Regions from separate parts of the Cohnella soli genome, predicted to be linked through region 2. Evidence: riboswitches for the same ligand, from Rfam matches in the RefSeq annotation. Region 2 holds a riboswitch; the other holds the start of a gene.
The links. Region 2 has a riboswitch for cyclic di-GMP ahead of ACFPOF_RS05670 (hypothetical protein). Riboswitches for the same ligand answer to the same signal wherever they lie in the genome.
Positions count from the first base shown of each region.

Region 1: linked by a shared signal. The riboswitch ahead of ACFPOF_RS18475 (S-layer homology domain-containing protein) and the one ahead of ACFPOF_RS05670 (hypothetical protein) in region 2 are both predicted to bind cyclic di-GMP.

Region 1 covers NZ_JBHSMI010000028.1:517,114-522,163, forward strand. Annotated here, with positions in the region: gene ACFPOF_RS18455 (VOC family protein) at 1-83, opposite strand, end outside; gene ACFPOF_RS18460 (winged helix-turn-helix transcriptional regulator) at 161-502, opposite strand; gene ACFPOF_RS18465 (zinc-binding alcohol dehydrogenase family protein) at 568-1,587, shown strand; gene ACFPOF_RS18470 (DUF6199 family natural product biosynthesis protein) at 1,683-1,919, opposite strand; cyclic di-GMP riboswitch class I at 2,763-2,837, shown strand; gene ACFPOF_RS18475 (S-layer homology domain-containing protein) at 2,980-5,050, shown strand, end outside.
Region 2 covers NZ_JBHSMI010000010.1:11,207-16,256, forward strand. Annotated here, with positions in the region: gene ACFPOF_RS05670 (hypothetical protein) at 1-805, opposite strand, end outside; cyclic di-GMP riboswitch class I at 928-1,015, opposite strand; gene ACFPOF_RS05675 (ABC transporter ATP-binding protein) at 1,086-2,822, opposite strand; gene ACFPOF_RS05680 (4a-hydroxytetrahydrobiopterin dehydratase) at 2,848-3,135, opposite strand; gene ACFPOF_RS05685 (sensor domain-containing diguanylate cyclase) at 3,201-4,976, opposite strand.

The DNA of each region.
Region 1 (5,050 bases), on a different contig from region 2:
CCAAGTCCGGTGAAGAACGCCTTCGATTGTGCTACGTTTTTGACAGGTAGGTTGAAGCTCGTGAATGTGGACGTTAATGCCATCTTTAAACACCTCATCGTCAAATTGGTTTGTTTTCATTGATGCCTTCGTTTATTTAGACGAAAGCCGATCCGGGAATTCATCGGTCTCCTTGCTGCGGTTTTAATCTAATATCACCCAGCCTGTCTTTGAAAGTTTCTCCCCAATTTCTCATGAACAAAATGATCGATTCCAATGTTCTTCCGAATTCAGTCAGCGAATATTCCACTTTAGGAGGTACCTGTTTATAAACCTCGCGGTGAATAATGCCATCCCGTTCAAGCTCACGAAGCTGCAATGTAAGCATGAATTGCGTAATTCCTGGATAGAGACGGCGGAATTCATTAAATCTTTTCGGACCATCAATCAGATGATAAAGAATGATCCCTTTCCATTTTCCCCCGATGACATCCAATGTTGTTTCAACAGGACACCCTTCCATGCTCGGATTCAAGCCGTACTTGTTCCTTCGATCGCCCAAAGCCCCTATCCCTCCACCGTCAGTTGATGAAGGCCGTAGGATTTTACCGGTCTGATCTCCCTTTAAGCAATCCAGAAAGTATGATGGATTTAGAACTGGAAAAACCTGTTCCGACGGGCAAGGATTTATTGGTCAGGGTGAAAGCAATATCCGTCAATCCTGCTGACGTAAAAACCCGAACCAGCGGTAAGAGTGACCCTAATAACCCTCGAATACTCGGCTGGGATGCCGCAGGTATTGTTGAACAAGTTGGACCGGATTGTATCTTATTTAAACCAGGAGACGAAGTGTACTATGCTGGAGATTTGGAGCGCCCCGGATGCAATAGCGAGTTTCATCTTATCGATGAACGGATTGTCGGAAGGAAGCCGAGAACGCTGAACTATGCCCAAGCCGCAGCAATGCCATTAACATCTCTTACCGCCTGGGAGGCATTATTCGACCGATTAGGAGTAAACCAGGACGAATTAGAAAATAAAAATCGAACGATTCTGATTATAGGCGCCGCAGGGGGTGTCGGGTCGGTTGCGACCCAGTTTTCCAAGCTCGCAGGATTAACGGTCCTCGGCACTGCTTCAAGGGAGGAATCGGTTCGTTGGGCCAAAGACCATGGGGCAGATTACATCATCAATCACAGAGAGGCATTAGGTCCGCAATTAAAGGCGTACGGTTTTGATTTTGTCGATTATATTTTCTGTCTAAACGACACGGTATTGCATTGGGAAAGCATGGCCGAAGTCATACGTCCGCAAGGGAAAATTTGCTCCGTTGTTCCGGCAGGTAAGCCGGTCAATCTGGATTCGTTCTTTGTCAAAAGCGTTTCATTCCACTGGGAGCTTATGTTTACCCGTGCCAAATTTCAAACGGATGATAGGCTTGAACAACACCATTTGCTGAATACTGTGGCTGATCTCATTGATGTTGGGAAAATAAAACCTACGATGACACAGCGCCTCGAACCGATCAACGCTGCAAATTTGCGCCTGGCCCATGAGAAGCTGCTTGCCGGAGACATGATTGGAAAGCTAGTGTTGGAGCGATTCTGAAGTCCTCAATCAACTATTCTGCCCGTAAGTTGAACAAAGGCAGCCGATCTTTCTGGTCGGCTGCCTTCGTGTATGCGTTGAACTATCGTGACCCGTTAGCGTAACAAATGAGGAAGTAACAATATTGATAATCCAATAAGGGCGAATAGACCTGCAACAATCCTTTGAATTATAAAATAAGACCTTGGCGGTTCTCTTGAAGCTTTCCAACTTTGTGTTATCTTCCAGATATAATAAGGATTTATCATTACAAACAATGCAATTCCAATCCATAGGCACAGAAATGCAAAAATGACCCAAGTAAAAATATTCACTTCTGGTGGCACTCCCACTTCGCCCCCCCATAACCGTGTTTATAGATTCTACGCATTGGGTTAATCTGGGATGCACATTTAGCTTAACTGCCCCATTTGCTTAAAAGGCTGCCGTTCGATCAGACGACAGTCTTTGGTGATTGTGCTAAAGTTCTCCGATAGCTTAATGGCATTTCGTGTTCCTCAGCAAACCAACCTCATCTACACAGTCTTTTAATGAGATAACGTTCTTTCATCCAACATCAATTCCCATAACTCAATCTGAGTTCCTTACAAATAAGTAAGCAATAAATCCAATTGGGCCAAGGATTAATACGATAAGTGCCCAAAGGCAACCAATATTACCTCCCCGTTTGTTGGATGCATCACTCCATACCCAAAAAAGACCAATAATAGATAGAATCCATAAAAAAATTATTATTGCCATATTTTCCTCCTCATTAATTGAACAACGTTATTTCAATAATATACGCTGCGATAGCTGTGTTTATTTTTTTGCCATGAATCTCGATTGAACGATCAGATTCTAGCCCCCACATTCGATTTACAGATATACCCATTATTTGAGGCGCGAATGATTTGCGTAAAGTTGCAATCCTGCCCGTTAGCGCAACGACGGCAGCCGATCGTTCTGAGGCCGGCTGCCGTCGTGTCATGATTGAGCTATCGTGCCCGTTAGCTTAATCCCCAATTGTCTAATAACCGAACCGGACCTCATCTGGATTAGGTGTATGCTTATTTTCCTGCTTCAAATTACAAAAACATACAAAGTATACAGCGAATCGCTGTACAACTGATTTTTCTCTGATGTATACTTCGATTAATTTCCAGCATTTTCTTCTCATCTCATTCAAAAGAACCACTCGAAAAAGGCAAACCCGTCGCAAGGCGGGGACGCAAAGTCATGGGTCCCACGTGGATCGCCAGACCGCCGAAAGTGTGTTTGTGTTGCAAAGAGCAGCCGAACGCGTAATAGGCGTTGCGGCTGTTTGTGTTTTTTAAGGAGTAATGGGATTTATGGTTATTACGCTGTTCTTCTACAGTGCTAATATACACAAAACTTAGGAGGGTTCACGGCATGAGTTTGAAACTAGTTTCAAGGAAATTCGTTTCAATTTTCGTACTTTGTATGCTGATGTTTTCCGTGTTTGGAGGGAGTGCGTCGGCAAACGGGACCGGACAGGTAGACGTTGTCGTGACGACTGACAAGGCCGTATACGCCCCCGGAGAGGAAGTTATTGTTTCGGTAGGATTGAAAGATATTGCAAATGTAGCTTCAAATGGTCTGCATAGTATAGAATTTTCAGTTGGATTTAACGAGGACAAGCTAGACCCATCGAATTATGCGACATATGAAGGGATGGGCGTTTATACGTATAAAGCTGATGGATACTCTGTGGGCTCGTCTATTGCGAATTCGAATTACCAAGTGAAGACTCCTACAGCAAGTCAAGATGGGTACGGGAATATTTTCCTGCATTTTAAAGTGTCTGGAATCTCGGCTAACGACCTCATTGGAACAGGAGATGTAACTCTGTTCTCCGTTAAGCTTAAAGTTCGTAAACAAACACAGGGCTCTTTGTTGAAATTAGAGCCGGTTTTGAACTCGGTTATTTTGCAGAAGTCCGATTCAACTAAAGTGACACCAGGGTTCATCAACCCGGTAAATGCAACGGCAACAGTAACAGGACCAAGTATTATCACGGATCTTCGCCTGAATCTGTCTAAATATTTCATATACGTTGGGGAAACTTCTCAAGGTATTGCGACAGCCGAGATGAGCGATAGTTCAGAACAACGTATTACGGATGCCGGCGTGTGGACTTCTAGTAATCCATTGGTAGCGACTGTAGATCGCGTTGGCGTCATCACGGCAACTGGCCCGGGATCTGCTAATATTTCAGTATCTTATGGCGGATTTACCGACTGGTACATCATAGATGTGGGAGCACTGCCTACCGGCCCGGCTAGCGTTTCTGGAGTCGTATGGGATTTAAAAACAGGGTCCAATATGCCGGGGGTAACGGCTGCCGTGTATTCCGGACAATATAACGGAGAGCTTGGCACGCTTATTGGATCAACTGAAACCGATTCGTCGGGCAAATATGTGATAAATGACCTTGCCCCGGGAGACTTTTATTTACAATTCTCAAAAGCCGGTTATATTCCTATCGTTGTGACACCCAATGATCATACGCTAACAGCGGGTGAGAACCAAAAAATCTCTACCAAATATATGTACAATACAATTGTCAATGGAATCGTTAAAGATGAAGAAGGTAAACCGATTACCGATGTAAATGTTACGATTTCCGGAAATGGCTATGAAAACAGTTACTATTCAGATATAAACCCTCCAGGTTATTTTGAGTTTCTTAATGTCCCTGTTGGAGATAATTACGTCTTGTCCTTTTCCAGGATTGGATATGTTGATGCTCAAAGCGAGCCCATCAGTGTCGAATTTGGATATGCTACGACTGGCGAATTTGTAATGGCGAAAGGCGCGCCTTATGACACCGGGAAGTTATGGTTAGATTCTGGCGAAGTAACCATTAATGTAGGCGGAACCCATCAATCGCTTATTAAATCCATTTATAGCGACGGAACAAAGGTGGACAGAAGTAATGCAGCTGTTTGGTCAGTTGATGATCCATTGATGGCTAAGGTAGAAAACGGCTTGATTACTGGACTGACTAGAGGAACTACTGTAGTCCATGCAGTATACAACTCAAGAACCATTAACATTATCCTTCATATCGATACAGCACCGGTCGGTGGTGATGGAATCGGTGGCGGTAATGATGGAACAACTAGTCCAGCTCCAACTCCAACACCAGCTCCAACTTCAGAACCTAAAGTGAAAATGAATGAACAGATTCTAAAGGATGTAGAAAAACGAAAAGAAGAGATTATGAATGATTTGCAAAACAATAAAATTAAAGCATTCAGTGATCTTCCTAAAGACAATTGGAGCCATAACGCCGTAGAGATTGCGACTAAACTCGGGATCGTGACGGGGTACAAAGATGGAACGTTTAACGGAGCTGGCAAAGTAACACGGGCTGAGTTCGCAACCATGCTGTTTAAGGCTCTGGGAATGAAAGCTTTATCTGTTGATTCTTTCGCCGATACCCAAGGCCATTGGGCTG
Region 2 (5,050 bases):
TCACTTCTTTGCCTTTCCCATAAAAAGTGATAAATTGATACGCATCCGCTACTTTTCCGGTCTCCACCGCTATCGTTCCTCGAACTTTATACTTTTCGAAAAGTTTCATTTCCGCAGCGGCAACACTAATAATTCCATTTTCCCCCTCTACGCTATCCCGGTAAGCCATTATTGTCATTTTCTTGACGTAATGGCATAGCCATTCCGCCAAGTTTCCTGAGCCGTATTGGTTATCATACTTTACTCCGTAAAACCAGAACGGAATGTCGATACCGAATTCCAATTTAAGCTTGCTTGTCTGCATCTTAAATTTCTCGATCATTAATTGATAGTTGCCTATATACTCATCCATGTGCTCTTCATAATGTTCATTTTCGTAAGGCTCGACATCTAAATGAACTCCTTGAAATCTTTCCTTACTCACAGACGTATTCTGATATCGGACCAACCAGTCCAACATATTTTGCTGGAGCTCCTCGCCGCCGTCGGTCACCCACTGCGGTGCGCCATCCAACGCTTCGACCTTAATTCCATTAAAAGTCGCTTTGCCAATAAATTTGCGATAATACTCGACATCAACCGAGAAATCTATTTGTAATAAGAGAAACTTAACATGGCGATCAGCTAAATCCTCTATTACCTTGTCCGGAGAGTCGACAATTTTGGAAGCGTCCCATAGCCAGGTCGATAACTTAGTTTCATTCTGATAAGAATACGTAACGTCTGCCCCCTTGGCAGTTGTGGCACTCATTAAGTTTAACAGAAGCATAACAACGAAGCAGATCGACGGAAACAACTTCTTCATTACTGCCCCCCCCCCTTCCATTTTGCGCCAAAACAAAAACACAGTTCAGAGTATTGCCGAACTGTGTCGATATTGCGCAAAATTGACGGAAAGGAACATCGTCGATAGTTTCGCACTCTTCGTTCGGCAACTGGCTGCCATAGGTTGATTCACCCTTAGGCCCTGTAGTTTTGCGTCCCTGCCATTTCAGCAGGTTTGCTATTATCGTGAAGCTTACTCAAACTATCATAGCCGAGTAACATTTATCTGTCCAACAAATATTTAGTTGATCGTTGTCTGCCTAAACCGTCGCCAATCCAGCGCCGCCGCCGAATTGCGCGGCGCTCAAGCGCGCATATGTGCCTCCTGCCGCGATCAATTCTTCGTGCCGGCCTTGCTCGGCGATGCCTTCTTCCGTCACGACGACGATGCGGTCGGCATGGCGAATCGTCGCCAGCCTGTGCGCGATAATCAGTGTTGTCCGATTGTGCGCCAGCTTCTCGAGCGCTTGCTGGATCATCGTCTCCGTCTCCGTGTCCAACGCGGAAGTCGCTTCGTCCAGAATAAGAATCGGCGGATTCTTCAGGAAGATCCGCGCGATCGACAGCCGCTGCCGCTGACCGCCGGACAGCTTTAATCCCCGCTCCCCGATGAACGTGTCGAGCCCGTCCGGCAGCGCTTGAATCATCGCTTCCAGATGTGCCGCCCGCGCAGCTTCCCAAATTTCTTCCTCTGTCGCCCCAAGTCGCCCGTAGGCAATATTCTCGCGGATCGTTCCGTTGAATAAGAACACATCCTGCTGCACAATGCCAATCTGGTTACGCAGCGACTGCTGCTTCATCGCCCGAATGTCGATGTTATCGATCGTGACCTCGCCTTCATCGATCTCATAAAAACGCGGAATCAAGCTGCATAACGTCGACTTGCCCGCACCTGACGGACCGACTAACGCAAGCGTCTCGCCGGCCCGCACCTTCAGATTGATGTCCTTCAGCACGTGGGAATGGTTCTCGTAGCCGAACGTCACGTTGTTGAACTCGATGTTGCCTTTCAGCCGCGGCGCATCGATCGCATCGTCAGCGTCCTTCACGTCCGGCTCCGTATCCATCAGCTCGCAGTATCTCCGAAAACCGGCCATACCCCGAGGATACAACTCCAATAGCGCATTGATTTTCTCGATCGGCTTCAGAAAAATGTTCACGTACAGCAGGAACCCGACGAGCTCCCCGTACGATAACTTGCCTTGATAAGCAAACCACGCGCCGCACACAAGAACGACCAGCGTGATCACCCGTGTCAACATGTAGATGCTCGAGCCGCTCAAGGAAATCGTAAAATAAGAACGGAGTTTCGCGCGTCTGAAACCTTGGTTGTTTTTCGTAAAACGCTCCAGCTCGAACCCTTCGTTGCCGAACGACTTGACCACACGGATGCCGGAGATGCTGTCTTCGACTCGCGCGTTCACGTCGGCGATCTGCTCGAACATTTTGGTCGCGGCGTTGTTCAGCTTCTGATTGAAGTACACGATAATCCACGCCAGGAAAGGCACGACGATAAACGTGATCAGCGCCAGCTCCCAGTTCACCATCATCATAATGCCGAACACGCCGACAAGCGTCATGAGCGCAATGAACATATCCTCCGGCCCATGGTGCGCCATCTCGCCGAGATCGAACAGATCGTTCGTCATTCGGCTCATAATCTGGCCTGTCTTCGTATTATCGAAGAAACGGAAGCTGAGCTTCTGCACGTGCTGGAACAGTTGTCGGCGCATATCCGTCTCGATGTTGATGCCAAGCTTGTGACCCCAATAGCTGACAACGAACTGCATCAGCATGCTGACAATATAGAGCGCCATCAGGCCGACGCACACCCACGTAATCAGCCCCCAATCTTTCGTTGGAAGCAAATCGTCGATCATCCACTGAACCCCGACGGGGAAACCAAGCTCAAGCAACGCGACCAATATGGCGCAAGTGAAATCCAGTGTGAAAAGTCCTTTGTACGGACGGTAAAAAGCGATAAAACGGCGAATCAAGTGAGGCACCTCGCAATACGATAGTCTATTCTCGATCGTACGCGATGGCGGAATCGATGTCTATACCCGTGATTCCCCCGGAGTTCCAAGTCGTCAATCTGAGCGTTACTTTCCGGTAGTCGAGGGCGATGAACGGATGATGATTCATTTCCTCGGCAATAACCGCCACCCGATCCACGAAAGCGACCGCATCCATGAACGTTGGAAAAAGCCTCCGGCGCACGATCCACTTGCCTTCTTCGACCCGCCACTCCGGCAGTGCGGCGAGTTGTTCCGCCAACTGCTCTTCCGTTAATAAAGGATGTTTGCCCATGTCTACTCCTCCTTGTATGAAGACGATGTCGGCCAACGTGGTCTACAAAACTCGGGCAAAGCCGCTCACGCGGAAGCCATCGTCCGATTGCGCCCCGCCCGCTTGGCTTCATAGAGCGCCCCATCCGCAAGTTGGAACGTCGTGTCGAATGATTCGCCGGGTTCGGAACAAGCGCCAATGCCGATCGACACCGTGATCGGCCGGCCAGTCGGGCTAATCGCATCTTCTACCCGCCCACGAACCCGCTCCGCCAGCAAAGTGGCGCCTTCCAGCTTCTCGCCCGGCAGCACGGCGACGAATTCTTCGCCGCCGATTCGGCAGACGAGATCCGTCTCCCTGCACTCCGCTTTCAGAATACTCGCCAGATGGACAAGCGTGTCGTCTCCTATCTGGTGACCGTATTTGTCGTTCACGCTTTTGAAATGGTCGATGTCGATCACCATGAGCGCATACCCGGCGCTATCGCCTTCGCGCGCTTTCAACCATTCATCCAACCCCGTCCGGTTCGCAAGCCTGGTGAGACGATCGGTTCGCGCCTGCAAGCTCATCTCGTCCGCCTGATGCTGCAGACCCTGCACCGCCGTCATCATCGCGCGCGCCAAATGATGCGCCTCATAGTTCCAATGGCTCTCGAACGGCGGACGCCCCGCCCGCTCGCCTGACGCAATGCTTCTTGCGACCGCGGTCAGCCTCGCGAAAGGCGCCGCCATCTTACGAGCCATCCAAAGGCTAAGCAGCAAGAAAGCCGCGATGAGCGGCACGCTCCATTTCAACTGCGTCGATATGAACTCGCGCTTCGCTTTGTCCACGATGAAGATAGGCGACTGAACGACCACGCCCCAACCGAGATCGCCGACGCGTAAATAGCCGACCAACGTCTCGACCCCGTTCCCGTCAGCCAACATCGCCGAGCGCGGCACGCTGCCGCTTCCCTGACCAGGAGGTTCTCCCGGTCTTCCCGGAGGCTCATCGAATGGGCTCATCGGCGCAGAACGATCCAACGGACCATCACCCTGTCCTCTTCCGTCCTGCCCCGGCCCTTTCGTCCGCTCGTGCGTCTTTCCCGGCGATGCAACAAGACCTTCACTCGCTCCGTCGGACTCTGTGTCCCCTCCACCGAAGGTTTCCAGCAATGCCTTCGCCGGTATCACTTCCCCGGCGCGGTCTGCTTGAGCGCTCATCATCAACTCACCACTGCGGTCGACCAAATAAGCATACGTGCCCGGATCGCTCTTGATCGTATGCGAGAACATGTCGGAGAATACATTCGCGATCTCCAGGTCGACGAGGCCCGCGATGTAGACGGCCGTCCGCTCGTCTCCCGCTTTCATGGGGTGCAATGCAAGCACGACGCGATGACCGCCCGGCGAGACGAATGGCGCGGACATCCAAGGGCCTATTTCGTGTCCCGTTAACGATATCCCCGTCTCTACGCCGAGCCGATCGCCTACCGCGAAACCCGTACCCAGCGTCGAGACGAGCACCTCGCCTTCCCCGTCGACAAGCAGCGATCCGTTAAAGATACCGTTGCCCATCAGCAATGCACCGAGCGTCCTTCCTTCTCCGTCGAGAGGCAACTCTTCGTCAATGATATAACGTCCTGTCCCGCCAAGCTGTTTAAACATCAACTGCTTAATCGTATTGGCGGCAATCGCAAGATTGCGCGCCGCTTCGAAATTTTTTTGCCGTGTCGTCCTCATAATCGTCTCGTTCTGATGTTGGATCGACACGACTGTCAAAATCGCCGTCGACCCAATTAACGTAAAAGCGAGAAGCCCCACAAGCAAACTTTGTATTTTAAACCGGCCCTGGTGCGCGATGCGCTCCGTTTGGTGTTCCATGCGGCACTCCCTCTGATCGTTGCGATGTAAACGAATATGACATCATTCGACAACGCCCTTCGAAAGTCCTGCCC